4 regions of the Bradyrhizobium sp. UBA2491 genome follow, and region 4 is predicted to be linked to each of the others. Evidence: predicted binding sites of a transcription regulator. Region 4 holds the regulator's gene; each other region holds the start of a gene.
What was found. Region 4 encodes LexA, which represses DNA repair genes until DNA is damaged. Its sites were predicted from a motif close to TGTTCNNNNTGTGTTCNG; they were not measured.
Positions count from the first base shown of each region.

Region 1: B2W55_RS28660 (DNA recombination protein RmuC) is a predicted target of LexA. The motif match lies at 2,914-2,931, and genes of this name have one in related genera.
Region 2: recA (recombinase RecA) is a predicted target of LexA. The motif match lies at 1,450-1,467, and genes of this name have one in related genera.
Region 3: B2W55_RS07605 (ImuA family protein) is a predicted target of LexA. The motif match lies at 2,028-2,045, and genes of this name have one in related genera.

Region 1 is NZ_DDOP01000081.1:139,059-146,999, reverse strand. Features, by position in the region: gene dapE (succinyl-diaminopimelate desuccinylase) at 1-317, shown strand, start outside; gene truA (tRNA pseudouridine(38-40) synthase TruA) at 516-1,253, opposite strand; gene fmt (methionyl-tRNA formyltransferase) at 1,253-2,188, opposite strand; gene def (peptide deformylase) at 2,265-2,792, opposite strand; gene B2W55_RS28660 (DNA recombination protein RmuC) at 2,963-4,183, shown strand; gene B2W55_RS28655 (GIY-YIG nuclease family protein) at 4,276-4,575, shown strand; gene B2W55_RS28650 (AmpG family muropeptide MFS transporter) at 4,696-6,057, shown strand; gene B2W55_RS28645 (hypothetical protein) at 6,211-6,639, opposite strand; gene recR (recombination mediator RecR) at 6,786-7,391, opposite strand; gene B2W55_RS28635 (YbaB/EbfC family nucleoid-associated protein) at 7,392-7,709, opposite strand; gene B2W55_RS28630 (DNA polymerase III subunit gamma/tau) at 7,731-7,941, opposite strand, start outside.
Region 2 is NZ_DDOP01000041.1:30,188-38,128, forward strand. Features, by position in the region: gene B2W55_RS12950 (hypothetical protein) at 337-501, opposite strand; gene recA (recombinase RecA) at 1,573-2,661, shown strand; gene B2W55_RS12965 (hypothetical protein) at 2,755-3,717, shown strand; gene B2W55_RS12970 (acyl-CoA thioesterase) at 3,723-4,160, opposite strand; gene gcvP (aminomethyl-transferring glycine dehydrogenase) at 4,419-7,292, opposite strand; gene gcvH (glycine cleavage system protein GcvH) at 7,469-7,834, opposite strand; gene gcvT (glycine cleavage system aminomethyltransferase GcvT) at 7,851-7,941, opposite strand, start outside.
Region 3 is NZ_DDOP01000024.1:562-7,265, reverse strand. Features, by position in the region: gene B2W55_RS07610 (UdgX family uracil-DNA binding protein) at 415-1,860, opposite strand; gene B2W55_RS07605 (ImuA family protein) at 2,116-2,910, shown strand; gene B2W55_RS07600 (Y-family DNA polymerase) at 2,801-4,582, shown strand; partial or broken gene B2W55_RS07595 (error-prone DNA polymerase) at 4,579-6,704, shown strand, end outside.
Region 4 is NZ_DDOP01000066.1:63,433-71,373, reverse strand. Features, by position in the region: gene B2W55_RS22105 (ComEC/Rec2 family competence protein) at 1-300, shown strand, start outside; gene B2W55_RS22100 (hypothetical protein) at 297-524, opposite strand; gene B2W55_RS22095 (hypothetical protein) at 701-1,129, opposite strand; gene lexA (transcriptional repressor LexA) at 1,403-2,107, opposite strand; gene glp (gephyrin-like molybdotransferase Glp) at 2,352-3,563, opposite strand; gene B2W55_RS22080 (HAD family hydrolase) at 3,655-4,296, opposite strand; gene B2W55_RS22075 (amino acid ABC transporter substrate-binding protein) at 4,653-5,564, shown strand; gene B2W55_RS22070 (PAS domain-containing protein) at 5,604-5,921, opposite strand; gene B2W55_RS22065 (VOC family protein) at 6,108-6,746, opposite strand; gene B2W55_RS22060 (GNAT family N-acetyltransferase) at 6,812-7,270, opposite strand; gene B2W55_RS22055 (HAD family hydrolase) at 7,400-7,941, opposite strand, start outside.

The sequences.
Region 1 (7,941 bases), on a different contig from region 4:
GGCTGGCGAAGGCCTGCGGCAACCGCATCCGCGCCCACATCGACTGGATGCCCTCGAACTCGAACGTGTTCGTCACCAAGCCCGGCCCGTTCACCGACCTCGCGGTCGCCGCGATCGAGCAGATCACCGGCCGCAAGCCGGAGCTCTCCACCTCGGGCGGCACCTCGGATGCGCGCTTCATCTCGAGCTACTGCCCGGTGATCGAGTTCGGCCTGGTCGGCCAGACCATGCATCAGATCGACGAGCGCACGCCGGTCGCCGATCTGGAGCAGCTGACCAGGATCTATCGCGGCGTGCTGGAGCGGTATTTCGCGTGATCCGGCCGGCTGGCTGGACAAAAAGTCGAAAAACAACCCCATGCACAGTAGGCGTTGTGGTCACGAGCGATCTACCGATACCAGATGCGGTAGGTAGCCCGTAGGATGGGTAGAGCGTAGCGAAACCCATCGCTTCGAAGCCGCGGCGCACATGATGGGTTTCGCTGCGCTCTACCCATCCTACGCAGTCGACCTCGCCTAATAATCCACCCGCATCAGATAGAGCCCGTCGGGCGGGGCGACAGGGCCGCAGGCGGCGCGGTTGCGGGCGGCGAGCGCGGCGGCGAGATCGTCGGCGCGCCAGCGCCCCTCGCCGACCCAGACCAGCGACCCGACCATCGAGCGCACCTGGCTGTGCAGGAATGAGCGCGCCGACGTCACGATATTGATCGCATCGCCGTCGCGGGTGACGTCGAGCTGATCGAGCGTCTTCTCCGGCGATTTGGCCTGGCACTCGGTGTCGCGGAAGGTGGTGAAATCGTGCTTGCCGAGCAGGCGCTGCGCGGCGTCATGCATCGCATCAGCATCGAGCGCGCGCGGGACGCGCCAGACCCGGCCGACATCGAGCGCGAGGTTCGCGCGGGTGTTGGTGATGCGATAGAGATAATGCCGCTTGATCGCCGAGAACCGCGCCTCGAAATCGTCAGGCACGATATCGGCCGCGAGCACGGCGATCGGATCGGGCCGCAAATGCGCGTTCAGCCCGTCGCGAAAACGGCCCGGCGGGAAGTGCTTGACGATGTCGCAATGCGCGACCTGGCCGCGCGCATGCACGCCGGCGTCGGTGCGCCCCGCGCCATGCACACGCACGTCCTCGCCGCAGATCGCCTTGACCGCCGTCTCCAGTGCACCCTGCACGGTCGGCGCGGTGTCCTGGATCTGCCAGCCGGAGAACGGCGTGCCGTCATATTCGATGGTGAGCTTGTAGCGCGGCATCAGCTCAGCCGCGCAGGCGGCTTCAGCGGCGTGCCGCGCAGGAAGTCCGCCGCCTTCATCGGTCCCTTGCCGGCGCGTTGCAGCTCGAGAATCCGCACTGCGCCGTCGCCGCAGGCGATCGCAAGATTGTCGTCGAGCACGTCACCGGGCTGGCCCGAACCTTTCGCCAGCTCGCAGCGCAGGATCTTCAGCCGCACCGGCTCGCCCTCGCCGGCGAGCTCGCACCAGGCGCCGGGGAATGGCGACAGCCCGTGGATGTGCCGCAGCACCGCGTGCGCCGGCTGCGTCCAGTCGATCCGCGCCTCGGCCTTCTCGATCTTGGCCGCGTAGGTGACGCCATCCTCGCTCTGCCCGGTCAGCTGCAAGCCGCCACGCTGCAACGCGCCCATCGCCCGCACCATCAGATCGGCGCCGAGCGGCGCCAGCGCGTCGTGCAGGTCGGATGCCGTCATGCTGTCGGTGATCGGCAGCCGCTCGGCCATCGCGACGTCGCCGGTGTCGAGGCCGACATCCATCTTCATCACCATCACGCCGCTCTCGGCATCGCCGGCCATGATGGCGCGGTTGATCGGCGCGGCGCCGCGCCAGCGCGGCAGCAGCGAGGCGTGCAGATTGAAGCAGCCGAGCTTCGGCGCATCGAGAATGGCCTGCGGCAGGATCATGCCATAGGCCACGACGACGGCGGCATCGGCGTCGTGGGCGCGAAACGCTTCAAGCGCCTCCGCGGTCCTGAGCGTCTTCGGCGTCAGCACGGGAATTCCGAGCCGCCGCGCCTCCTGCTCGACCGGCGTCGGCTGCAATTGCAGGCCGCGCCGCCCGCCGGGCTTTGGCGCGCGGGTGTAGACCGCCACGACCTCATAGCCATGGGCGACCAGCTCCAGCAGCGTCGGCACCGCGAAATCAGGCGTGCCCATGAAGATCAGGCGAAGAGGCATGCGGTCAAGCTCGGAAGGAGTTGGAGGTCTCCGTCATGGCCGGGCTTGTCCCGGGCATGACGGCGAATGAGCGTTGCTACTCAGCCGCGCGCTTGGCGGCCTTCTCGAACTTCTTGAACACGCGGTCGCGCTTCAGCTTCGACAGATAGTCCACGAACAGCACGCCGTTGAGATGGTCGATCTCGTGCTGGATGCAGGTGGCGTAGAGCCCCTCGGCATCTTCCTCATGCAGCTTGCCGTCGAGGTCGATGAAGCGCAGCCGCACCCGCGCCGGGCGCTCGACCTCCTCGTAATATTCGGGGATCGACAGGCAGCCCTCTTCGTAGACCGACAGCTCTTCCGAATGCGAGATGATCTCCGGGTTGATGAACACCCGCGGCTGCGGCGTGGTCTCGCCGTTCTCGTCGCGCTTGGCGAGGTCCATGGTGATCAGCCGCAGCGGCTGCGCGACCTGGATCGCCGCCAGCCCGATGCCGGGCGCGTCATACATGGTCTCGAGCATGTCGTCGGCGAGCTTGCGGATCTCCGGCGTCACCTTCTCGATCGGTTTCGACACCAGCCGCAACTGCTTGTCCGGCAGGATGATGATTTCTCTTAAAGCCATGGCGGCGATTTAAGCCGGTGACCTCATGGGGTCAATGCGCCCCGGAACCCATTCAGACAACGTTAACCACGTTTCTTTACGCGAGCTTAACCAGGCCAATCAGGACATCATTTACCGCAAACGTTCCCTCTTCGTTCGTGCCCGGCCGCGAATCGGCTACAACTGGCGGCATGAACGAGATTCTGCTCACGATTGGCGACCTTCCGGTCCGCGTCTCCGACGCCCTGATCGGCCTTGGCGCGCTGGCGCTGATCCTGCTGTTTGCGATCGCCGTGGTGATCGCGCGCGGCAGCCGGCGCGGCGCGGAACTGGCGATGGCCCAGGCCATTCGCGCCGATGAGCTGGAGGAACGGCTCGCGGACATGCTGCGGGCGCAGAGCGAATCCTCCGGGCGGGTCGACGCCAAGGTCGACGCCTTCGCGCAGGCGCTGGCCGGCCGCCAGGCCGAGATGGCCCGCGCGGTCAACGAGCGGCTGGATTCGGTGACCCACCGGGTCGGCCAGTCGATGGAACAATCCACCCGCAACACGATGGATTCGCTGCGCGTGCTGCATGAGCGGCTCGGCATCATCGACCACGCCCACAAGAACCTCAACGAGCTCACCACCCAGGTCACGACCTTGCGCGACGTGCTCGCCAACAAGCAGTCGCGCGGCGCGTTCGGCCAGGCACGGATGGAAGCGATCGTCCAGGACGGCATGCCGAAGGGCTCGTTCGAGTTCCAGTACACGCTGACCACGGGCAAGCGGCCGGACTGCGTGGTGTTCCTGCCCGACCAACGCCCGCTCTGCATCGACGCCAAATTTCCGCTGGAGGCGATGACCGCGCTGCACGATGCACGCAGCGACGAGGAGCGCAAATTCGCCAGCCAGCGATTGCGCACCGACGTGCTCAAGCATGTCAGCGACATCGCGGAGAAATACCTGATCCCGGGCGAGACCCAGGACACCGCGCTGATGTTCGTGCCGTCGGAATCGGTCTATGCCGAAATCCATGACGGCTTCGACGACGTGATCCAGAAGGCCTATCGCGCCCGCGTCGTGCTGGTGTCGCCGTCGCTTTTGATGCTGGCGATCCAGGTGATGCAGCAGATCCTGAAGGACGCCCGCATCCGCGACGCCGCCGACCAGATCCGCAACGAGGTGATGCATCTCGGCGACGATCTCGGCCGCCTGCGCGATCGCGTGCTGAAGCTGCAAACCCATTTCGGACAGGTCAACGAGGACGTCAGGCAGATCCTGATCTCCGCCGACAAGATCGAGAAGCGCGCCGGCCGCATTGAGGAGCTCGATTTCAGCAAGTCCGAGACACCGATCGAGGTGCCGCGCTTCGTCAAAAGCGGCACACCCGAGCTGTTCCCTGCCCCGCGCAAGCTACAGGCGGGGGAGTGAGGGGCGCTTTAGAAGTCTGTTTGGCGCTCGCGCCACCCACTCGGTGTCATCGCCCGACTTGATCGGGCGATCCAGTATCCCAGAGGCCGCAATTGGGAACGCGCAGCTTCTACGTCTACATCCTTGCTAGCCGCATCGGCGGCACGCTCCACATCGGTGTGACAAATGACCTCATCCGAAGAGTCGGCGAGCACAAACTGAAATTGGTCGAAGGCTTCACCGGGAAGTACGGCGTCGTGAGGCTGGTTTATTTCGAAATATTCGATGATCCTGAGAATGCGATTCGCCGTGAGAAGAGGCTGAAGAAGTGGAATCGAGCGTGGAAGATCCGCTTGATCGAAGAAGGCAATCCAAATTGGGAAGACTTGTATCCAACGATCGCCAGTGGCTAGGTGTTGTCATGCCCCGCGAAGGCGGGGCATCCAGTACGCCGAGACGTCGGTTGCTGGGCGCTGCCGTCACGGAGTACTGGATCGTCCGCCTTCGCGGACGATGACCTCACGATGGGATAGATGACCGCCCCCGCCGCCACACCGGAAAAGTCGCCGCCCGCCGCCAGCTCCTGGCGCGACAGCTTTGCCGTGTACTTGCAGCCGCGGGTGCTGATCGTGCTGCTGCTCGGCTTCTCCTCGGGGCTGCCGCTGGCGCTGTCCGGCTCGACGTTGCAGGTGTGGATGAAGGAGGCCGGGGTCGATCTCGGCACCATCGGGCTGCTGGCGCTGATCGGCACGCCCTACACGCTGAAATTCCTCTGGGCGCCGCTGGTCGATGCGCTGCATGTGCCGCTGTTCACGCAAATCTTCGGACGCCGTCGCGGCTGGCTGCTGCTCTCGCAGCTGTTGCTGATCGTGACGATCCTGGTGCTGGCGATGGCCGATCCGGCGCGCTCACCGTGGTTCGCGGCCTTTGCCGCGCTCCTCGTCGCCACCGCCTCGTCGACCCAGGACATCGTGGTCGATGCCTTCCGCGTCGAAAGCCTGCCGGAAAGCGAGCAGGCCGCCGGCATGGCGTCCTATGTCGCGGCCTATCGCGTCGGCATGCTGGTCTCGACCGCGGGCGCGCTGTTCATCGTCAGCGGATTCGAGTCTGCGGGAATAGCGCGTCCGTCGGCGTGGATGTGGGGCTATGTGGTGATGGCCGCGCTGGTCGTGATCGGCATCGTCACCGCGCTGGCCGCGACCGAGCCTACCCAATCGAAAGGCGCGGAGGCCGCCACGCACGCGCAGAACGCGGCCGAGCGCGTGCTGCACGCGGCGCTCGGCGCGTTCTCCGAGTTCCTCAGCCGCAAGGATGCCCTCGCGGCGCTCGCTTTCGTGGTGCTGTTCAAATTCACCGACGCGTTCTCGGGCACCATGACCGCGCCATTCGTGATCGACATCGGCTTCTCCAAGGTCGATTACGCCGCGATCGTGAAAGGTGTCGGCCTTGCCGCAACCCTGATCGGCGGCTTTGCCGGCGGCTTCGTCGCGCGGCGCTATTCGCTTGCGCAGAGCCTGTGGATCGGCGGCGTGTTGCAGGCGGTCGCCAACCTCTCCTTCTCCTGGCTCGCGCATGTCGGCGTCGATCAATGGGCGCTGGCGCTGGCGATCACCGCGGAGAATTTCACCAGCGCGATCGGCACCGTGATCTTCGTCGCCTATCTCTCGGCGCTGTGCCGCAACCCGCTGCACACCGCGACCCAGTACGCGCTGCTGACCGCGCTCGCGGCGGTCGGCCGCACCTATCTGTCATCGGGCGCGGGCTATGTCGCCAAGGCGGTCGGCTGGCAAACCTTCTTCGTGATCTGCGTGCTGGTCGCGATCCCGAGCCTGATCCTGCTGGCCTGGCTGCAACGGCGCGGACATTTTGACGAGCTGGGGCCGGTGCGGGTTTAGCTCTCCCCGCGTCGTCCTGGCGAAAGCCAGGACCCACCGCACCTGGTTGTGAAGGGATTCTGGCCGCAGCGCCGCGCAACAACCGACAGTTGGGGTAACGGGTCCTGGCTTTCGCCAGGACGACGATGCGGATGGTTCTCGATTCGATGAGACCTACTTGGCCACAACGCTCCACTTGGTGACGATGGCTTCGCTCATCTGACCGGCGTCCTGGGCGCAGGCGATCTCGTCGACCTTCACCGAGATGGCCTTGCCGGAGAGACTCTTGAGCTGCGTGGCCTGGGCGTCGTTGGTTGGAATCAGCTGGAAGGTTTCCGGCCCGGTCTCCAGATTGCAGAGACCGTTCGGCGGCGGCAGGCGGCGCGGTTCGCTGGTGATCTGGTAGGTTGCGACGCGCTTGCCGCGGTTCTTGGCGTCGCGCACCTTCATCGCGCTGAGTTCCCCCGACAGCACGTCGCCGGCCCGAATCATCTTGCCGGGCTTCTGCGGCGCATCGCTCTGCTGCGCCACCGCGCAGGGCACGACAAAAACCGTCGCCAGAAACGCAAAGCCCAGGCGTACGCCGAATCGGTCAATCGTCATGTCAGGTGGTTCCGTGTCAGATTCGTCAGAGTGTGGATGACCATCCCCGAATCGTCGTCCACCCTATCATGTTGTTTCAGCGCGATCTTTTCGACTAACGACCGATTGCCCGGCAAACCCCGGCAAATCCGGCCTTCGATCGCGCTTCAGAACAACGTTCGCTGCCGCATGGCAGCCGATAGCGTACCTTCATCGAGGTAATCAAGCTCGCCGCCGACGGGCACGCCATGCGCCAGGCGCGTCACCCGCACATTGGCCTCCGACAACAGATCGGTGATGTAATGCGCGGTGGTCTGGCCATCGACGGTGGCATTCAGCGCCAGGATGATCTCGCTGACCTCGGGCGCATGCGCGCGCGCCACCAGCTGATCGATGGTGAGATCCTGCGGCCCGACACCGTCGAGCGGCGACAGCGTCGCGCCCAGCACGTGATAGCGGCCATTGGTCGCATTGGCGCGTTCCAGCGCCCAGAGGTCGGCGACATCGGCGACCACGACGATGATCGCGGGGTCGCGACGCGGATCGGTGCACACCGTGCAGGGATTTTGTGTATCGATGTTTCCGCAGGTCTTGCAGACCTGGATCTTGTCGATCGCGACCTGCAACGCCGATGTCAGCGGCGTCATCAGCGCTTCGCGCTTCTTGATCAGATGCAACGCCGCGCGCCGCGCCGAGCGCGGCCCCAGACCCGGCAGCCGCGCCAGCAACTGGATCAGGCGTTCGATCTCGGGACCGGCGACGCTTGCAGCCATTTACGAGCCGAATCCCGGCGGCAGGCCGAGCCCGCCGGTGATCGCCATCATCTTTTCCTGCATCGCGGTCTCGGCCTTGCGGCGGGCGTCGCCATAGGCGGTGACGAGCAGATCCTCAAGCACCTCGCGCTCTTCGGCCTTCATCAGCGAGGGATCGATCTTGATGCCCTTCACTTCCATCTTCGCGGTCATGCGCACCGCGACCAGGCCGCCGCCGGAGATGCCCTCGACCTCGACATTGCCGAGTTGCTCCTGCATCTCCTGCATCTTGGATTGCAGCTGCGCTGCCTGCTTCATCATGCCGAGAAAATCAGCCATGCGTGCGTCCCTGTGATCGGATCAATCGTCGTCGCTGTCGGAAGTTTCAATCGGGTCCTCGCCGGTCGCGTCGGCGACCGGAACCTCGGCGGCAAGGCGGCGGACCTCGATCACCTTGGTGCCGGGGAAGCGCGTCAGCACCTCCTGCACGCGCGGATCGGCCTCCGCGGAGCGCTGATGTTCGCTGCGGGCCTGCTCGTTCTGCGAGCGTACCGTGGGCTGGCCGGCCTCG
Region 2 (7,941 bases), on a different contig from region 4:
ATGAAGACGATGCGGGAGCATTTGGCTTCAGTGACATCGGTCAGGAAGTTGAGCGATGGGTACGACGACTTCGGGAGGAAACTCGACCGGATTCATCCTCGCTATAACGAGACGTTGCAGGTGCCATTCATCGATGCAGAGGCCGCCTACTGAGGCGGCCTTACTGAAAATCTCTAGTCGAGAACACTTGGCCGCACTCACACTGGAATGTCAGAACGTGACCGCTTGATCCGGGCACGGCACGTTCTTTGCCCACGAGCCTCATTTTTTGCGAGCAAGCCGGACAGGGGAACGCGCTCATTTCCCACTGCTCATCCTCTTGGTCGTCACGCTTAGTCAATCCGGCATGCCGGGCGTATCGGGATGCAACTCGCGCTTTTTGCCTTGCAGATCGGCCAGCAATTTGGTGATGCCATCCAGTGCCTGCTGGTCGAGGACTTTTGTGGAAAGCCGCGTGTAGTGCGCAATCCTACGATCGAACTCGATGCACTTTTCACACATGGCCGTCGTTGCCCATGGGTACCTAGAACCCCTGCGCCCTAACTAACATAGGTTAGCGGCGTTCCTAAGTGCGTACGGGGCCAGCAAGAAACTTATATGTGGGCACCATTGCGGAGTTCCAGGTTTCCAGTGTCGTCCCACAGAAAGAGCATTCGAAGCTCGCGGCCTGCCGTTCAGGGATCGGTGTTTCAGTGCGCTCGTAAACTGCTCCGCACTGACAAGTTCGGTAGTGAGATTCCATTCGCGCTTATGAACTTGAAAACCATAACAGGCGAATAACACCAACGAGATCGGTGGCTAAACGATTTACGACACTAGCGGATTCGAATTAGGACCCTCGGCGGGGTCAAATACGGACAGCGCCTTTCCGGCGGTACTGGCCGAAATAGGCACTCGCCAAAGCAAAACGGGCCAGTCTGTAGCATGTACAATGGAACTGGCGGGTATAAATGGAGAGGCCGCCAACAGAGGCGGCCTTTGTCAGGTCTGTGATTGAAGGCTGGGAGCGCGCAACCATTCGGTCATGCGAGCCCCGGCTTCAGCTTGGCGAGCTAGCTTCAATAAAGCTTCTTTCTCGATACCTGGAGGGAGCGCTGCGGCCTGTTGGCGTAGCTGTCTTGTGCGCTCTAAAAGTCTTTCTTCAAGTGAGTTTGTCTGCTTCACGCGGCGACGTTTCGGACCCATTTCCCTTTCCCTCATTCGGTTCCCTGCCCGGAACGGGGAGCATAATCGTCAGGTGAGGGTAAGGTTCCACGGAAGCGCTTTAAGCTAAGAAGAAATCGAGCCATAAAAATCGAAGTGCCCAGAACGTGGGATATGGCCGCTCAGTAAGACTACTGAGAACACCAGCTAACCCATGGTTGATGCGCGGTTAAGTCCAAACCAGGCCAACATAATTTTCAAAACGGGCCGCGGGGGATGGAAGCAGGCCAGCACCTTTCCGGCGAAAAGAACATATTGCGAACATAGAACAAACGTGGTACGAGATTCCTATCAACAACGCATTCCACCTGATCGCATCCGCCCCGTTTGTCCCGCTAGCGAATCCTCGCCATAAGGAGCACATCCCAAATGTCCGCCACTGCACTGCGTATCGTCGAAGGATCCTCCATGGACAAGTCCAAGGCCCTCTCAGCCGCGCTCTCCCAGATCGAGCGTCAGTTCGGCAAGGGCTCGGTGATGAAGCTCGGCAAGAACGACCGTTCGATGGATGTCGAGACGGTGTCGTCGGGGTCGCTCGGGCTCGATATCGCGCTCGGCGTCGGCGGCCTGCCGAAGGGCCGCATCGTCGAGATCTACGGGCCGGAATCGTCGGGCAAGACCACGCTGGCGCTGCATACGGTGGCGGAAGGCCAGAAGAAGGGCGGCATCTGCGCCTTCATCGACGCCGAGCACGCGCTCGATCCGGTCTATGCCCGCAAGCTCGGCGTCAACATCGACGAGCTGCTGATCTCGCAGCCGGACACCGGCGAGCAGGCGCTGGAAATCTGCGACACGCTGGTGCGCTCGGGAGCAGTCGACGTGCTGGTGGTCGATTCGGTCGCCGCGCTGGTGCCGAAGGCCGAGCTCGAGGGCGAGATGGGCGATGCGCTGCCGGGCTTGCAGGCGCGCCTGATGAGCCAGGCGCTGCGCAAGCTCACCGCCTCGATCAACAAGTCGAACACGATGGTGATCTTCATCAACCAGATCCGCATGAAGATCGGCGTGATGTATGGTTCGCCGGAAACCACCACCGGCGGCAATGCGCTGAAATTCTATGCGTCGGTCCGCCTCGACATCCGCCGCATCGGCGCGATCAAGGAGCGCGACGAGGTGGTCGGCAACACCACCCGCGTCAAGGTGGTGAAGAACAAGCTGGCGCCGCCCTTCAAGCAGGTCGAGTTCGACATCATGTATGGCGAGGGCGTCTCCAAGATGGGCGAGATACTCGACCTCGGCGTCAAGGCCGGCCTCGTCGAGAAGTCCGGCGCCTGGTTCTCCTATGACAGCCAGCGGCTCGGCCAGGGGCGCGAGAATTCCAAGGCGTTCCTGCGCGCCAACCCCGATATCACCAGCAAGATCGAAGCCGCGATCCGGCAGAACTCCGGCCTGATCTCCGAGCAGATCCTCGCCGGCACGCCCGAGCGCGACGCCGACGGCGAGGAGCCGACGGAGGAGTAAGGCTCAATCATTTCGCTGCAAGCGGGCGCTGAGGACGTTGAGTTGCCGACGTCTTCGGCGCCCGTTTTGTTTTGCGTTCGGCGAGGTTGGATGATGAAGCGTTTGATTCTGACTGGTTCCGGTATCCGTCTCGCGCGCTCGGGTCTGGCAGAGGCGGTCATTGAATTTCGCTTTCGCTTCGTTTGGGGGCCGTTGCCCCCGGTAGAAGAGTTCGAAGATTATTTTGGCGCGCGTTCCGGACAGGGCCCGGGTCGTCATTGGTCGGATTGGTGTTCATGGCGATTGTTCTCCGATGAAGTCCGGGCTCGCAGGCACCTTTCGCTCGTCGAGTATTGCGAACCGTATGACGTGATCGAGCTCTGGTTCGAACAGTATCCGAACGATCAGCTGCAACTGGTCTTCCTTCTGGCTTTCTTCAGATATCATCCCGAGACAGCGGCCAGGTTGAAGTTGCGTCTTGTTGATTTCGATCTGACGATGCCGGTTGAAGAAATGCCCGAACCAGAGGATGTGTTGACGGTCGACGTCGGCCCGGTCGAACTCAATATCGGAAGTGCGACCTGGTCGGCTTATCGCGCAGCCACCCCAATGCCTTTTCTGGATTGCTTGCAGAGCGACCTTAGCTCACTGCCATTTCTGAGGTCGGCGCAGCTTGCCTTGGTTGCAGAATTGCCCTCCCGCGCGACGGGGCTTGGCGCAACTGAAATGCGACTTCTCGAGCTGATCGCACGTTACGACGGCTTTTCAGCGCTTGGACTCCTTCATCGATTCTGGCACCCCGGAAATGTGTTCGGGGAACTCGAACTTTTCTCATTGCTCGACGGCCTCGCGGATGGTCCGTCGCCTGCGGTGACCGATCTCGAACGACCGCAGAGCAAAAGGAGCTGGCACGCGCGCTACGCTGCAAGCTATCCGCGGCTGACCGAGTTCGGCGAAGCGATCATCGCGCACCAGGAAGACTTCAGCAGCCATAACCCGATCGATCGCTGGTGGGGCGGCACGCACCTCACCAACGACAATCTCTGGCGCATTGCTCCGACGCTGACCAGACCGTAGTCAACTCAGCCCGCCGGCAGCGCCTTTTCCCGGCTCGCAATCAGCGCCCGCAGATCGTCCGTGACGGCGACCGATTGATGGGTCGTCTGGTCGGTCGCGACCCAGATGATCTCGCCGGTGGCGCGCAGATCGTTGGAGCCCTTGGCGAAGATCGCGAGCGCCAGGTTGATCGAGGAGCGGCCGATCCGCGCGACGCGGACGCAGACCTCGATGTCCTCGTCGAACCGGATTGGCGCCTTGTACTCGACCACCGACTTCACGGTGTGGAAGTCGATGCCGGTCCGCTTGACCTCGCCGAGATAGTCGTAGCCGAGCGCGCGGAAGTATTCCGTGATCGCGGTGTCGAAATAGGTCAAATAGTGGGCGTTGAACACCACGGCCTGCGCGTCGACCTCCGAATAGCGGACGCGAAACGGGAAGTGAAACCAGAATTCCTCGCGCATGTTCCTCCTGCGGCGGCGTTGGTCCCGCGCATTCAGCGATAGCCGAATTGCGGGATCGTAGCATGGGGAAAGCCAGCAGGTGCACGCACGCGCGGTCCGGTTGGCTCTACCCGTCCTACCCACCGGATCTAGTGCCGGTGGATGACCAGTCGCCCCAATCCCTACGGTGCATGGGGTTGTTTTCGATGCTTTGAACCGGACCTCGCAGCAACCATGCCCGCTTGATGGTTGCTACGACATTCCACGACGGAGCCCGCGTTACTCCGCGGCCTCCGCGTAATCCTCGATCGGCGGGCAGGAGCACACCAGGTTGCGATCGCCGTAGACATTGTCGACGCGGCCGACCGGGCTCCAGTATTTGTCGGACCGCGAGACGCCTGCCGGGAAGCAGCCCTCGGTGCGGGTGTAGGCCCGGTCCCACACATCGTCGGCGATGTCGTGCACGGTGTGCGGGGCGTGGCGCAGCGGCGACGCCTCGACCTTCCAGCGGCCGCTCTCGATCTCCGCGATCTCCTTGCGGATTGCGATCATCGCATCGCAGAAGCGGTCGATCTCGAATTTCGATTCCGATTCCGTCGGCTCGATCATCAGCGTGCCCGCCACCGGGAAGCTCATGGTCGGCGCATGGAAGCCGTAGTCGATCAGCCGCTTGGCGATGTCGTCGACGGTGACGCCGTTGGTCGTCTTCAGCGGCCGCGGATCGACGATGCATTCATGCGCGACGCGGCCGCGCTCGTTGCGGTACAGCACCGGGAAATGCGGTTGCAGCCTTGCTGCGATGTAGTTCGCATTGAGGATCGCCACTTCGGTGGCGCGCGTCAGCCCTTCGCCGCCCATCATCAGGATGTAGATGTAGGAGATGGTCAGGATCGACGCCGAGCCGAACGGCGCGGCCGAGACCGGGCCGACGGCATGCGCTGTCGCGCCGTCGGTCGCCGGATGGCCCGGCAGGTAGGGCGCAAGATGCGCCTTGACGCCGATCGGGCCCATGCCGGGGCCGCCGCCGCCATGCGGGATGCAGAAGGTCTTGTGCAGGTTGAGATGGCTGACATCGGCGCCGTAGTCGCCGGGACGCGACAGGCCGACCTGCGCATTCATGTTGGCGCCGTCGAGATAGACCTGTCCGCCATGGGCATGCACGATGTCGCAGATCTCGCGGATGTGCTCCTCGAACACGCCGTGGGTCGACGGATAGGTGATCATCACGGCGGCCAGGTTGGCCGAATGCTTCTCCGCCTTGGCGCGGAGATCGCCGACATCGACGTCGCCGCGCGCGTCGCAGGCGACCACCACGACGTCCATGCCGACCATCGCAGCGGAGGCCGGGTTGGTGCCGTGCGCGGAGGAGGGGATCAGGCACACCTTGCGATGCGGCTCGCCGCGCGCGAGATGGTAGCCACGAATGGCCAAAAGCCCGGCATATTCGCCCTGCGCGCCGGAGTTCGGTTGCAGCGACACCGCGTCATAGCCGGTGATGTCGCACAGCCACTGCTCCAGCCGCTTGAACAGCGAATGATAGCCCTTGGCCTGATCCGCGGGCGCGAACGGGTGCAGATTGCCGAACGCGGGCCAGGTCAGCGGGATCATCTCGGTGGTGGCGTTGAGCTTCATGGTGCAGGAGCCGAGCGGGATCATGGCGCGGTCGAGCGCGAGGTCGCGATCGCTGAGCTTGCGCATGTAGCGCAGCAGCTCGGTCTCCGAACGATGGCTGTTGAACACCGGATGGGTGAGGAAGGCGCTGCTGCGCCGCAGCTCCTTGGGCAGTGCCTCGCGGGCGGCGGCCTCGATCTCGGCAAAGCTGAGTTTGCCGCCGAACGCCCGCCACACCGCCTCGACGGTTTCTGCCGTGGTGGTCTCGTCGAGCGCGATGCCGAGCGTGGTCGCACCGATCCGCAGATTGATCCGCTCCGCCTGGGCGCGCGTGACGATCTCGATCTGCTTCGCGCTGGCCTCGACGGTCACGGTGTCGAAGAACGCTTCGCTGGTCGGCGCAAAGCCGAGCTTGCGCAGCCCCGCGGCGAGCACGGTGGCGCGACGATGCACGCTGCGTGCGATATGCGTCAGGCCCTCGGGCCCGTGATAGACCGCATACATCGAGGCGATCACCGCGAGCAGCACCTGCGCGGTGCAGATGTTGGAGGTCGCCTTCTCGCGGCGGATGTGCTGCTCGCGGGTCTGCAATGCCAGCCGATAGGCCGGCGCGCCGCGCGAATCCACCGACAGGCCAACGATGCGGCCGGGCAGCGAGCGCTTCAGCGCGTCACGCACCGCCATGTAGGCGGCGTGCGGTCCGCCGTAGCCCATCGGGACGCCGAACCGTTGCGCCGATCCGATCGCGATGTCGGCGCCGAGCTCGCCGGGCGAAGCGAGCAGGGTGAGCGACAGCAGGTCCGCGGCCACGATCGCAAGCGCGCCCTTGGCGCGCAGCGATGCGATCGCCGGGCGGAGGTCGCGCACCGCGCCCGATGTGCCCGGATATTGCAGCAGCGCGCCGAGCACGTCGGCCTTGTCGAGCTCGGTCAGGGGATCGCCGACCACCAGCGCCCAGCCCAGCGGGGCGGCGCGCGTGCGCATCACGGCGAGCGTCTGCGGATGCACCTCCTTGTCGACGAAGAATACCTTCGCCTTGACCTGCGAGTGGCGCTCGGCGAGCGCCATCGCTTCCGCTGCCGCCGTCGCTTCATCGAGCAGCGAGGCGTTGGCGACGTCGAGCCCGGTGAGGTCGCAGATCATGGTCTGGAAGTTGAACAGGGCTTCGAGCCGGCCCTGGCTGATCTCCGGCTGATACGGCGTGTACGCCGTGTACCAGGCCGGGTTCTCCAGGATGTTGCGCTGGATCACCGGAGGCAGGATGGTGCCGGAATAGCCCTGGCCGATCAGCGACGTGAAGGTCTGGTTCTGCGCGGCGAGCTCGCTCATATGCGCGAGCGCCTCGGTCTCGCTCAACGCGCGGCCGAGATCGAGCGGCGCCTTCTGCCGGATCGAGGCTGGCAGCGTCTCGTTCATCAGCGCCTGCAAGCTCGCGGCGCCGACCGTCTCCAGCATCGCGTTGATGTCGCGCGGCGATGGTCCGATGTGTCGGCGGACGAAATCGGTGGCGGCTTCGTTGATCGGCTTGAAAGGCGCGTTCATGGCGTGGTCCTCATTGTCAGCCGTCATACTCCGCGAATGCGGGGTATCCAGTACGCCGGGACGTCAGCGATTAAGCTGAAGGGGCGCGGCGTACTGGATCGCCCGGTCCAAGTGCGCAATTACGCACAAGGCCGGACGATGACAGTGAGTGTGTGGTCGCAATCTGTTTCATTCTCTCAGGCGGTGTGGGCGGCGTAGGCGGCCTCGTCCATCAGGCCACCGAGTTCGCTCTTGTCAGCGATCTTCAGCTTGAAGAACCAGGCCTTACCGCCGGCATCCGAATTGACCAGGGCAGGCTCGGCGGCCAGCGCCTCGTTGACCTCGATCACCTCGCCGGTGATCGGCGCGTAGACGTCGGAGGCGGCCTTGACGGATTCGACGACGGCGGCGGCCTCGGCCTTCTTCAGGCTGCGGCCGACCTTGGGCAGTTCGACGAACACGACGTCGCCGAGCTGCGACTGCGCGTAGTCGGTGATCCCGATCGTGGCGACGTCGCCCTCGATGCGGAGCCATTCGTGGTCGGACGTGTACAGCGTCGTCATGGAGATCCTCTGGCGTTTAGCGTTTGTAGGTGTTGGGGACGAAGGGCGTGGCGGCGACCTTGAGCGGCAGCCGCTGGCCGCGCACTTCGGCGAAAACAATGGTGTCC
Region 3 (6,704 bases), on a different contig from region 4:
GCGCACTGTTTCGATCTCGTGGCAATGTTCAGCAACAGAAGCGGGTTGATCGCGACGTAAACTTGCTGCCTGCGTTGCACAGCGCGAGACAGTGTGAGTACGAGATCACACAGGACTGTCAGTCCGGCCGACGAGAGCTCACGACGAAGTATCCGACGAGCGCGGCGACGAGATGGGTCGGCTGGCTGGATGAGGTAGCGCGCGAGTGAGGTGGTGAGATGAGGTGGCGCGCCGCACGATTGGGGCTAGTCGAACCGCGCAGCGCGCCTGCCTCAGGGTACGTCATGGCGTGAACATGACGCCCGATACCGTCTGAATGTGCTACGCTATCACGGATCAATTAAAGGTTGTAGGTATTTCAGAGCAGTTTCGCACAGGGCTGTGCGTCTTCCAGTTCCGCTGGTCTTGCGGAACTCAAGCCGCATCGGCGGCGTCGCGCAGTTGACCTGCCGCGATCTTCAGGTCGTCGATAAAACGCTGATATTCCAGTGCCTTGGTGCTCTCGTCTGGCAACCGCAGCAGATAAGAAGGATGCACTGTGACCAGCACCCTGGTTCCGTCGTGCTCGATCAGCCTGCCGCGGTTCTTGTTGATCGGCGTGATCTTGCCGAGCACGCTTTGCGCTGCGGTCGCGCCGAGCGCCACCACCAGCTCCGGCCTGACGGCGGCGAGCTCGCGCTGATACCATGGACGGCAGGTGCGGATCTCCGCCGTGCCCGGTTTCTGGTGCAGCCGGACCTTGCCGCGCTGCACGAATTTGAAATGCTTCACCGCGTTGGTGATGTAGACCTTGGCGCGATCGATACCCGCTTCCTTGAGCGCACGATCGAGCATCTGCCCGGCCGGTCCGACGAACGGATGGCCGGCGAGGTCTTCCTTGTCGCCAGGCTGTTCGCCGACCAGCATCAGTGTCGCGTTCTGCGGGCCTTCGCCAAACACGGTCTGTGTCGCGTCCTTCCACAGTGGACAGGCGCGGCAAGCGGCGGCCTCTTCGCGCAAGGCGGCGATCGCGTCACCAATCGCTTCATGGGCTTGCCTGTCATGGGCCTGCTTGCGGGGTATCGGCACATCCTGCCGCTTCTGCGGTTCGCTCGCCCGGCGTGCGATGAAGGGACCGCTGGTCATGCGCATGGCGTCTTCGATCAAAGGCTTAATGATCGAATCCTCGGGCAGGTTCCTCCAATAGGCCTGCGGCGCCTCCATCAGTTTCAGCCGGGCGGGATTGAACAGGCCGTTGTGATGACGCCGCCAGACCTCCTCGAGCCGATCCTCGCTCGGCACCTCGGACTTGGCGATGCCTGACGTGATCGAGATCGCGTGGCCGTCCCAATGCGCGCAGACATCCGGGGTCAGGATCGACCACGGCATGTCGGCGAAGCGGCTGGCGAAAAACGGTGCGGCGGACGCGACGATATGATGCTCGGGCTCGAACCAGGCGACGTAGTGCGCCTTGTGCTCGCGGCCGATTTCGCGGAAGCGGAGATGCGCATGCATCCTGTCGATGTCGCCATAGACCGCGCGTGCCATTGCATGGACTTCGGCGACATCAGGATCGATGGTCGTGCCGAGCAGATCGTGATGACTGCGCAGTCGCCACAGCAGGCGATAGAGCAGGGCGAAGCGCTCGTCATGGCAATGCAGGATCGCCGTTCGCGCCAGCTCGACGAATCTGGCGGGGACGTTGAACTGCACCTGCGGCGCGTCGGGCATCTCGTTCGCGCGGGATGTCGGCAGCAACGCGTCGTCACTGCGTATTTGCCATGTGACGTCCGCCGGCCTGACGTCATGCGATGCCAGTTGCCGTGCGGCTTTGCGCCAGCCTTCGAAATCGGTGTCGTTGTCGAGCACGATGAGATGCATGCGATTGCTCCGTTTCCGTCACGCCGCCGATGTCCGGGCCCGTGCGCCTCACCGCCGCGGGGAAAGCGGAGAAGGCCGGTGCGGCCGCTTCCAAACCCCTTGATTCCGCTGATGAATCGGCAGGCTCACCAATCCGATTGACTCCGCTGGCCCTGTTAGCTTTATATTAGAACATATCATGAACATTTGGGCCAGTCCCTGGCTCTCTGTTCAGGTCAGTGACGGCTTCAAATTTTGGTTGGAAGGAGCGGCGCAATGAACGGCGCACGCACGGGTACGCTTACGTCTCTGCGCGGCAGCATCGCGCGCATCGAGGCGTCATCGGAGGCGGCGATGCCGAGCCGCGTTGCGCTCGGTCACAGCGGCGCCGACGCGATGCTGCGCGGCGGGCTTGCACCGGCTGCGCTGCACGAGGTGTTCGCGGCCGGCCATCAAAGTGGCGCGGCGACCGGCTTCATCGCGGGGCTCGCCGGACGGCTATCGGCGCGCAAGCCGCTGGTGTGGGTGCGGCAGGATTTTTCCGACCGCGAGAACGGCGCGCTGTCGATGCGCGGGCTTGCCGAGCTCGGCCTCGATCCGCGCCTGCTGGTCACGGTGCGCGCCGCCGATGTCGATGGCGCCCTGCGCACCGCGGCCGATGCGCTGGCCTGCGATGCGCTCGGCGCTGTGGTGCTCGAGGTCTGGGGCGAGGCGCGCCAGCTCGATCTCGTCGCCAGCCGCAAATTGACGCTTGCGTCGCAGGCTGCCGGCGTCACCGCGCTGGTGCTGCGGATCGCGGCGACGCCGATCCCCTCGACCGCGGAGACGCGCTGGATCGTGCGCGCGGCGCATTCGCCGCCCGGCAATGCGGCCTCCGCCTGGGGCGCGCCGCGCTTCGATGCCGAACTAGTGCGCAATCGTCATGGCCCGGTCGGGCGATGGATCATGGAATGGAAATGTGATGAGTGCCAGTTCAGTGAACCGTCGGCGTATCCTCAGCCTGTGGCTGCCACGCCTGCCCATCGACCGCATCAAGCGCAAGCTCGCGCAGGACATCGCCTCGCAAGCTGATGCGCGGGAGGTGGCTGAACCTTCAAGTGAGGCGAGCACATCGGCAGGGCTCTCTCCCCCCTTGCGGGGGAGAGTTGGAGAAAGGGGGACCACAGACGCCGGCGTACATGGCTTACCCCTCTCCCTAACCCTTCCCCACAAGGGGGGAGGGAACCCGTCCGCTCATGCGTCCCTTACGAAGAGCAACGAACTCCCCAGCGTCGTGGTCGCAAAAGACCACAACGCCATCCTGCTGCATGCCGTCGACGAGGCCGCGGTGCGGGCCGGGCTGTCGATCGGGCTGCCGCTCGCCAATGCGCGCGCGATCTGTCCCGAGCTCACCGTCTACGACACCGATCCCGCGGCCGACCTGAAGACGTTGAACGACATCGCCGACTGGTGCGATCGCTTCACACCGCTGGTGGCGCTCGACGCGCCTGATGGCCTGTTCCTCGACATCACCGGCTGCGCGCATCTGTTCGGCGGCGAGCGCGCGCTGCTGCAGGTCGTGACCGGCGCGCTGAGCCGGCGCGGCTTTGCCGTCAGCGCGGCGATTGCCGGCACCTCGATCGCGGCGCGCACGCTGACGCGCCATGTCTCGGGCAAGATCGTTGCCGATGGCGCGGAGGCGCACGCGGTCGGCCCGTTGCCGGTCTCCGCGCTCGGCGCCGATCCTGCCATCACCACCGGCCTGCGCCGTGCCGGCCTGAAGATCATCGGCGATGTTGCCGCGCGCGCCCCGCACGAGATCTCGGCACGGTTCGGTTCGGCCTTCACCACCCTGCTCGGCCACGCGCTCGGACAGGGCGATGCTCCGATCAGCCCACGCAAGCCGCTGCCCGATTACATCGTCGAGAAGCGTTTCCCCGATCCGGTCGCAACCGATACCGTGATCGCGCCGACGCTCTCGAGCCTCGCCAAAATGCTGGTCGCCGCTATGGACAAGCAAGGCAAGGGCGCCCGGCAACTGGAAGCGAGCTTCTTTCGCACCGACGGCAAGGTCGCGGCGATCATGGTCGAGACCGGTCGGCCGGTGACGCGGCCGGAAATGATCGACCGCCTGTTCCGCGAGCGGCTCGATGCGCTCAACGATCCGCTCGATCCCGGCTTCGGCTTCGATCTCATCCGCCTTGCCGCAGGGCGTACCGAGATCGTGGTGCAGCAGCAGCGCGATCTCGACGCCACGGTGCACGACAATGACGAGATATCGGCGCTGATCGATCGCATCGCCGCCCGTATCGGCGGCAAACGCGTCGTCGTGCATCTGCCGCTCGAGAGCCACATCCCCGAGCGCGCGACGCTCGCACTGCCGGCGCAGCATCATCTGGCCGCCGCCAGTGCCGCCGCCTGGCCGGAGCGCGTCACGGGCGAGCCGCCGCTACGGCCACTCAGGCTGTTCGAGCGGCCCGAGCCGATCAAGGTGCCATTCGCGAGCGTGCCGGACGGTCCGCCGCACCAGTTCACCTGGCGGCGCGCCTTGCACGCGGTGGTGCGGGTCGAGGGCCCCGAGCGGATCGCGATGGAATGGTGGAAGCAGGACGGCGCATCGCTGACCCGCGATTACTTCCGGGTCGAGGATGCCGAGGGCCAGCGCTTCTGGATCTTTCGCGACGGTCTGTACGAAAGCGAGCTGCGCGACGAGGAAGGCAAGCCGGTCCCAGCCAACTGGTATGTCCACGGGCTGTTCGCATGACAACACCTCTGCCCGACTATGCCGAGATCGGCATCACCAGCAATTTCTCCTTCCTGCGCGGCGGCTCCGATCCGCGCGCCTATGTGCATCAGGCGAGCGAGCTCGGAATCCCCGTGATCGGGATCGCCGATCACAACACGCTGGCCGGCGTGGTGCGCGCCTGGAAGGAGCTCGACAGCGAGAAGGTCGCCCATCCGCCCAAATTCCTGGTCGGCGCCCGCATCGTCTTCATCGACGGCACGCCCGACATCCTGGTCTATCCGCGCGACCGCGCCGCCTATGGCCGGCTGTGCCAGCTATTGACCCGCGGCAAGCGCGGCGGCGGCAGAGCGTTTTCCAGCGAAGTGGACACCGGTTCGCGTGAAGAAAACGCGTCAACACAAAAATCCGAGCGCGTCGAGAAGGGCGACTGCCGGCTCACCTTGCCTGATCTCGTCGATTTCGCCGAAGGTCAGCTTTTGGTGCTGGCGCTGCCGCATCGTTTCGAGACCGATGACGCGCTCGACGTGCTCGCTCAATTGAATGCGAGCGCTGCCGATGGCGTCTGGCTCGCCGCGAGCCTGCTTTATCGCGGCGACGACAGGCGCCGCCTCGCACGGCTGCATGGCCTCGCCACCGAAGCGGGCGTACCGCTGCTCGCCACCAACGAGGTGCTCTATCACCATCCCGCGCGCCGTCCGTTGCAGGACGTGCTGACCTGCATCCGCGAAAAGACCACCATTGAGGCGGTCGGCCGCCGGCTTGAAGCCAACGCCGAGCGGCATCTCAAGCCGGCGCATGAAATGGCAAGGCTGTTCCGCGACTGGCCAGCCGCCATCGCGGAAACCATGCGCTTCGCCGCGCGCATCTCATTCTCGCTCGACCAGCTCAAATACCAGTATCCCGACGAGCCGGTGCCGCCGGGCAAGACCGCGCAGCGTCATTTGGAGGATTTGACCTGGAGGGGAGCGCACCGAAAATTTCCAACTCGGATTTCGCCTAAACTCAAGAAGACCTTGCACAAGGAATTGCGTCTCATCAGGAAGCTGAAATACGCACATTACTTCCTCACCGTGCACGACATCGTGCACTATGCGCGCAGCCAGAACATCCTGTGCCAGGGCCGCGGCTCGGCGGCGAACTCGGCAGTCTGTTATGTGCTCGGCGTTACCTCGGTCGATCCGACCAAGGTCGATCTCTTGTTCGAGCGCTTCATCTCCAAGGAGCGGCTGGAGCCGCCCGACATCGACGTCGATTTCGAGCATTCGCGGCGCGAGGAGGTGATGCAATATGTCTACCGCCGCTATGGCCGGCATCGCGCGGCGATCATCGCGACCGTGATCCATTATCGTCCGCGCAGCGCGATCCGCGACGTCGGCAAGGCGCTCGGGCTGACCGAGGATGTCACCGCGGCGCTCGCCGACACCGTGTGGGGCAGCTGGGGCAAGGGCCTCAACGACATGCAGGTGCGGCAGGCCGGGCTCGATCCAAAGAATGCGATGATCAACCTCGCGGTCGAGCTCGCCACCGAGCTGATCGAGTTTCCGCGCCATCTCTCCCAGCATGTCGGCGGCTACGTGCTGACTCAGGACCGGCTCGACACCTATGTGCCGATCGGCAACGCCGCGATGGACGATCGCACCTTCATCGAATGGGACAAGGACGACGTCGACGCGCTGCACATGATGAAGGTCGACGTGCTCGCTTTGGGCATGCTGACCTGCATCCGCAAATGCTTCGATCTGATCGATGACCACAAGGGCAAACGCTGGGAGCTTGCCTCGGTCCCGCCGGACGACGAGAAGGTCTACGACATGCTGTGCCGTGGCGAGTCGCTCGGCGTGTTCCAGGTCGAGAGCCGGGCACAGATGAACATGCTGCCGCGGCTCAAACCGCGCACCTTCTACGATCTCGTCATCGAGGTCGCGATCGTGCGCCCCGGACCGATCCAGGGCGACATGGTGCATCCCTATCTGCGCCGGCGCAACAAGCAGGAGCAGGTGAGCTATCCGTCGCCGGCATCTGACAAGGGCGACAAGAACGAACTCTACAACGTCCTGCACAAGACGCTGGGCGTGCCGCTGTTCCAGGAGCAGGCGATGCGGATCGCGATCGAGGCGGCGCATTTCTCCTCCGAGGAGGC
Region 4 (7,941 bases):
GCGTTGGCCGACGATTGCGAGCGCGCGGTGCTGATCGTGACGGCACGGCCGGCGCCGCAAGGCTGCGCGGCCGCCGTGGTCGATGGCGACCGGCTGCGGCGCCACGGCGCGCTGGTGCTGCGGCGGACGAAGGACGGCTTTGCCATCGACGCGGTCAGGCCCGGCGGGGTCGACCGGCCGTGGTCGCCTGCGGTTCCTGGCGACGGCGAGAGCGAGACATCGCTGCGCGCGCCTGCCGCCGCGCCACGGCCCGCCGTGGACGCGACGCCGGCTGAGGGCGATCTACAGGGCGAGGATTAGCCGTTGTCCGGCGAGGGGCCGGTCGGCAGTTCGAACAGGCCGAGATGATATTCATCGGAATCGGGGCCGGCGTCGGGTTTCCTGACGAGTGTGAAGGTCGCCTCGGGAAACTGCTCCCAGACCTTCAAATCGTCGGCCGTCACCGTCAGCCAGCCGAACCGGAACATGTAGCGACCCGGTTCCGTGACGCGTCCAGCCTTCTGCCATGTGACCTTGTCGACCACTGCGCGGCTTTCCTTGGGTGCACTCTCCGTGGGTGCACATGCTCCGCGCGCGATGATGCGCCAAGGCGCCCGCCGACGCAAATCTTCCAGCGCGCCCCGGAACCCGACGTCCGGGGTCGCTCGAAATCGCTTTGGTCATTCGCCGCCGAACAGCTCATTCCGCGGCGACGATGCGTTTAACCCAAAAACAGCGACGCGAATGCGGAGGGCCGCCGCTCCACAGCCTTCGGCTTGTGCTCGACCGCCGGATGCAGCGCCGGCAATTGCAGCACGCTGACGCGCTGCCCCTCGACCAGCTGGGTCACCAGCACATGGCTCCCGTCGGGGAATTCGACCGCGTCATGATGTCGATCCGGAACGTCGGGCTCGACTTCGTTGAACACGCCGACCCGGAAGCCCATCGTCTTGGTCCAGATCCAGCGGCTGTCGTAGCGAACGTTCTCGGCGAAAGCGAGCTCGGTACCCGGCAGCATGCAGACCGCCACAGTGGGATCGTTCTCCGAAGCAAAACCGCGGGTCGACGTGCCGCGGAAGGTCGTCGTGATCAGCGTCTCTCCGACAATGGCGGGGCGCGATGCCACGGCGTGCAGACTATAGTCACACATCGGATGGCTCCTCGTTTCGAGGTAGCGACCCGTGCCTCTCCTTGAGGCATGGGCCTCTACCAGAGTGGACGATAGCGAACGAGTGTCGGCTCGTTTCGAGGCGATTGTACGACTGGCCGTTGAACGCTCCGATCACAAACACGCGACGCTGCGTGGGAGGTATCGGAGCGCATCGGGCAGACTGCACCTTGCGCTATCTTCCAAGGAACGATCCGATGTGTCGCTCGTTCCTCGCCGCCGCAAGTATTTGCGGCTCAGTACACGTATTTGCGCTCAGTATTTGCGATACAGCCCGATCAGCTTGCCCTGGATGCGGACCCGGTTCGGCGGCAGGATACGCACTTCATAGGCAGTGTTGGCCGGCTCCAGCGCGATCGACGCGCCGCGGCGGCGGAAGCGCTTCAGCGTGGCTTCCTCCTCGTCGATCAGTGCCACCACGATGTCGCCGGTGTTGGCGACGTCGTTGCGCTGGATCAGCGCCATGTCGCCGTCGAGGATGCCGGCATCGACCATCGAGTCGCCGCGCACTTCCAGCGCATAATGCTCGCCGGTGCCGAGCATGTCGGGCGGCACGCTGATGGTGTGGCTGCGGGTCTGGAGCGCCTCGATCGGCGTACCGGCCGCGATCCGGCCCATCACCGGGACCGCCACCGGGCGGTTGCCGTCGTCCTCGGCGACCGGCGGGGTCGCGGGACGCTTGCCGAGGGTGCCTTCGATGACGCTCGGGGTGAAGCCGCGGCGGCCGTTGCCGCCGCCGGCGGAGAGTTCGGGCAGCTTGATGACTTCGATGGCGCGGGCGCGGTTGGGCAGGCGGCGGATGAAGCCGCGCTCCTCCAGCGCAGTGATGAGGCGGTGGATACCGGACTTCGAGCGCAGGTCGAGCGCATCCTTCATCTCGTCGAAGGAGGGCGGCACGCCGGCCTCTTTCAGACGTTCATTGATGAAACGCAGAAGTTCGTACTGTTTGCGCGTGAGCATCTCGAGTATTCCCCCGGTTGATAGCGTCGTTCGATTCCGAGACTCTTCAGTGGGGCCTGCAGGCCGGGCCTGACCTCGGGAGCATGGTGCTTGCTGCAAGCGCTCCCTGGCGGCCTCCCGTTTGTAGACACCAGTACTCGAAACAAATCATGAACGGACACTATATGTTCGATATGTGTTCCGCAACCTCTTAATTTCCGGTGAACGGGTCAAGGCAACACGCAACCAGCGAGCCGCGAAAGCCTCACTCCGGCAGCGTCAGGATCTCACACTCACTGCCCTTGGCAGCGGCGGGCGCAAACGGCGGACGCACGAGAAGTGCCCGCGCCGCAGCGAGATTCCCGAGCAGCGACGAGTCCTGCTGCATGACGGGCGTGGCGACCAGCGAGCCGTCCGCGCGCTCCTCGAGACGGGCGCGCAGATAGTCCTCGCGCTGGTCGTTGGCGGCGAGGTCGCGGCCGAGCAGCGCGCTCGTGCGGACATGATGAACGGTCTTGCGGCCGCTCAGCGCACGAATCAACGGCACCAGAAACAGGAAGGCGCAAACATAGGACGACACCGGATTGCCGGGCAGGCCGATCACCCGCATCGCGCCGAGCCGGCCGTGCATCATCGGCTTGCCCGGCCGCATCGCGATCCGCCAGAACGCCATCGCGACGCCCTCGGCTTCGAGCGACTGCTTGACCAGGTCGTGGTCGCCGACTGAGGCGCCGCCGGTGGTGATCAGGACGTCGGCTCCGGCCTCGCGCGCCCGGCGGATGCCGACCGTGGTCGCCTCCACGGTGTCGGCGGCAACCCCGAGATCGACGGTCTCGGCGCCTTCCGCGCGCGCCAGCGCCCGCAGCGCATAGCCATTGGAATAGACGATCTGGCCGGGACCGGGCCGCGATCCCGGCATCACGAGCTCGTCGCCGGTCGCCAGCACCGCGACCTTCGGGCGGCGGTGCACCGCGAGTTCCGGATAGTTCATGGCGGCCGCAAGCGAGAGCGCGCGGTCGGAGAGGTGGCTGCCGCCGGTGAGCAGCACGTCGCCCTCGCGGAAGTCGACGCCGGCGGGGCGGATGTGCCGTCCCGCCGTGGCAGTCTCAGTGATCGTGATGTGGTCGCCGTCGACCGCGGTGTCTTCCTGGATGACGATGGCGTCGGCGCCATCGGGGATCACCCCGCCGGTGAAGATCCGCACCGCTTCGCCGGCGCCGACAGTGCGCTCGAACGGCCGGCCGGCGGCGACTTCGCCGATCACCTTGAGCCGGGCCGAGAGATCGGCGGCATCGGCGGCGCGCACGGCATAGCCGTCCATCGCCGACATCGGCTGGGGCGGCTGGGTACGCCGCGCCGCGAGATCACCCGCCAGCGTGCGGTGGTAGGCGGCATCGAGCGCGACCAGCTCCGACGGCAACGGCTCGGCGCCGGCGAGAATGGCGGACAGGGCATCGGCAACCGGCATCAGGGCCACGCTCGGAGCTCCTCAATTCGCAAGGGCAATTCCCACAGGGAAATCCCAAAGGCAATTTCCAAAGGCAATTCTCAAGGGCAATTCCAATGGGTCAAACACCAGACCTGTCAATTCCGAGCGCGCCCAGCGCCCGTGCCACGTCATCCGTCGATGTCACGTGGACGGCATGAAGGCCGCGTGCCCGCGCACCTTCGATATTGGCGGCCGAATCGTCGAAGAACAGGATCCGCGACGCCGGCACGCCGATCGCTTCTACCACATGATCATAGGCCTCGGCGTCGGGTTTCCGGAAGCCGATGCTCGAGGACAGGAACACCGTGCGGAAATGGCTGAGCAGATCGGCATAGGCGACCGAGAAATGCGCGACATGGGCCGGATTGGTGTTGGAGAAGGCGTAGAGCGGCATCCGTGCGGCGGCGGCCGTGAGCAGCGGCGCGATCCCCGGCATCGCGCCGGTGAAGATCGAATTCCAGCCATCGAGGAACTGGGCGTCGCTGAGGCGAATGCCGAGCGACTGGCGCAGATTGGCGAAGAACGCGGCGTCGTCGATCCGGCCGGTCTCGTGATGCTTGAAGCTGTCGTCGACCACGAAGCGGCTTGCGAGGTCCGCCGGCGCACAACCGGCATGCTCCGCCCAATGCGCCATCACGCGATCGAAGCTGATGTTGATCACGACGCGGCCGATATCGAACAGCAGCACGTCGACGGAATCGGGAGAGAGTTGCGATGTCATTGCGTGAACCGTGTACGAAAATTGCGGGCAGGCGGCAATGTGGTCGATTTGTGCGGCAGGTATGCGACCAGTCTCGCGGCCGGTGCAGGAGAATCCATCGCCTCTCCACGCGTCGTCCCTGCGAAAGCAGGGACCCATACGCCGCGGCGGATGTCGTGGATGGGACTCGTCATTCTGACATCGGGTTGGTTTGTCGTAGCGCTGCGCAGCGGATCATCGCAAAGCGCGATAACTGATAGACACATCCTCATCTACCCCCGGGAGCCGCCGGTCGGCTATCACCACGCCATGCGTCGCTTCGGCACTCTTGGCTCGGGTACGCAACCCTCGTCACGACGACCGGACAGGAGTAGCCCATGCGTTTGCCCGCCATCCTCTTCGCTCTCATACTCGCCGCAGGTCCCGCGGCCGCTGAAGAGCTGTCGGGCACGCTGCAAAAGATCAAGGAAACCGGCAAGGTCACGCTCGGCTATCAGGAGGCCTCGGTTCCCTTCAGCTATCTCGACGACAACGCGCGCCCGATCGGCTTCGCACTCGATATCTGCCTCAGGATCGTCGATGCAGTGAAGAAGGACCTGGGCATGCCCGGGATCGCCGTGGACTATCTCCCCGTGACCTCGTCGAACCGGATTCCCCTGATGGTCAACGGCACGATCGATCTGCATTGCTCGGCGACCACCAACAGCGCCGATCGCCAGAAGCAGGTGACGTTCACCAACACGCATTTCCTCAGCGCGACGCGGTTCGCCGCCAAGAGATCGTCCAACATCAACACCATCGACGACCTGAAGGGGAAGTCGGTGACCGCGGTCGCGGGATCGGTCAATCTGGCGCAGCTCATCAAGGTCAACAACGAGCGCAAGCTCGGCATCAACATCCTTCCGGCGAAGGACCAGGCCGAGGCCTTCCTGATGCTGGAGACCGATCGCGCCCAGGCTTATGCGCTCGATGACGTCCAGTTGGCAGTTGCGATCGCGCGCTCGAAGGCGCCGGCGCTCTACATGATCAGCGAGGAGGCGTTCTCGAAGGCGGAGCCGTTCGGCATCATGCTGCGCCGGGAGGACGCGCCGTTCAAGGCGCTCGCCGACCGCGCCACCGCGGAGCTCTACAAGAGCCCGGAGATCGAGGTCATGTACCGGAAGTGGCTGGAGGCGCCGACCCCGCCGAAGGGTATCAACTACCACGTCCCGATGTCGCCCGAACTGCGCAACGCGTTCGCTCATCCAAGCTCGAGTTTTGACCCGGATGTGTACGGTATGGGCAAATAGTTCGCGTTGCTATGTTGCAGCAGCTTCGCAACGGAGAAGTCAACTGGCGCGCATCAGACCTTCTACCCCCGCGACCATGCCTTCGGCATCGACCACGGCCGTTGTAGAAATCTGAAATTTGACCAGTTGCCCGTCCTTGTGGCGACCCACCGCAGTCACCGTGTCGGGGAGTGTCTTGACGCCCGACTCGATATAGCTCGCAAAGCCTTGCCGATGGCAGGCATGGGACGGCTGCGGAATGATCAATTCCAGCGGGTTTCCGATTGCCTCAAGTTCAGTGAACCCGAAAAGCTGTTCCGCGGCCGCGTTCCAACAAGTGATAATCCCGCTTCGGTCGACCTTGACGATTGCCGTCATTTGCGTTTGTCCGTTGGGTGGCCATTGGTTCGCTTCCTTGTAGGTGCATGGCTCCGCGCGATCAACCCGCGAGTGGCCCGCATGGGCGAAGCAAAGGGGCGGGTGTCACTCATGTTCGGCCAACGGGGCCTCGGATATCGCTGTGCTCATCCGGACTGCGTCGACTGCAATTCAGTGGTGATCGATTCACGAGAGCTCTCTCAGGCGACCTTGCGTCTCGACCCGCGCTCGATAGCGAAGATCGCTGCCGTGGAGGATCGTTGGCGGCTGATCGATATCCAGCGTCCGATAGAATTCCGAGATCGACGTGGCTTCGGGATGCTGAAGCGAAAACGAGATCAGCCGCGCGCCGAGGTCGGCAATGTTCGCCATCGAGCGCTCCTTGCCGCGCCTGTCGATCAGGGAAGGCGCGGCGCCGTCGAGCGGAAGGGAGCCGTTGTCGGGAATGGCGAAGTCAAAGGTCGAGTTCGCCGGCGGCAAGGCGACCTTGCTTCCGAAGATGTCGCCCCAGCGTGCGAGCATCCCGTCCATCACGTCCGTCCGTGCGACCCATCCCCTTAGACGGCGACCGGCGTCCCACTCGGTCGTTACACGCTTGCGGTCATCCAGCCCGAACCACCGGGCTCGAAGCGGGCGTTGGGCGTCGGGGTCCACGGCAACGATCTCCAGATAAACGGAGCCGCCAAGCCGGAGCAGGTGATTGTGCGTTCCCATGTAGTCGTGGCGCTGACCGAACGGGACGTCGAGATCAAGGCATGCTCGGATGTGGGCAACCCCTTCGGCTAAATTCGGCGCGATCACGGTCAGATGATCAAGCTTCAACACGACCGGCCCTTTCCGGCTTCCATGAGCGCAGCGACCGCGTCCGGCATCGCATTCGTTGTTCCGGGCTACGCTTGCGTGGGGCGGCGTATTTCGAAATAGGTCTTGCCGCCACGCTCGAAGCCCGCTCCCTCATAGAAGCGCAAGGTGGTCTCCCGCTTCGAGCCAGTCGCCAGCAGCACCTTGTAGCAGTCGGCCCGACTGGCAATGTCGACCGCATGGGCAAGAACCCGCCGGCCCAGTCCTAGCCGGCGGTGGCTGGCGTGGGTCACCACATTCTCGATCACCCCGTATGATCTGCCGCCGCGAGACAGGTTGGGTACGATTGCGAGCGTGCAGGAGGACACCAGCAGCTCCGCTGCCTGCGCCACGATCACGGTCGTGAAGCCGGATGCGAGCAAGTTCGACCAGACACGCTCGGCAGCGGCTGTGTCCAGTTCCGGATCGTGCGGATGAAGATGTCGGTAAAGGTTCAACAGTTGAGGCAGATCGTGGTCTGCCGCCGTGCGCACGATGGCTTCGGTCATGGATTGATCCCAGGGAATGCGGCTCCGCGGGAATACTATCAGAGGCCGGCGTCTGTTTCCTTTGCATATGGCGAACTGGCGGACGGTCGCATGAGATCGCGAAGTTGCCCACTCGGGGTGGCGACCGCCTCAAACGGTGATCCGTCGCACCGTTGGCCAGAGCATCTTGTTGACTTCGTGTAGACTTGGCGCCACGACCGCACACAGCTCCCGAACATCGTCCGTTGGGGCCAGGACGTCGGGGACCATGATGGTCATCGCGCCTGCCGCGTGGGCCGCTTTCACGCCATTGAAAGAATCTTCGAGGATCGCGCAATTATGCGGCGCGATGGCGAGGCGGGAGGCCGCTTCCAGATAGACATCGGGATGAGGCTTGCCACGTGCCACATCGTCCCGTCCCACGACGTGTAGAAAGAACTGGCCGATGCCGTTTGCCTCCAGATGATGGACGGCCTCCGAACGCTTCATTGAGGTCGCAATCGCCAACGGCACGCCGGCGTCGGACAGCGCCTCCAGCAGTTCGCGCGCGCCGGCCTTCAACGGGACGCCGGCGGCCAGCAGCGGCGCAAGGTGCACGGACACCGAAGTAAAATAGGCGGCGACGGGGAATGTCGCACCCAAATCCGCGACCAATCTCGCTTCCAGCTCGGCGCCAAGCAACCCCGCGAGCG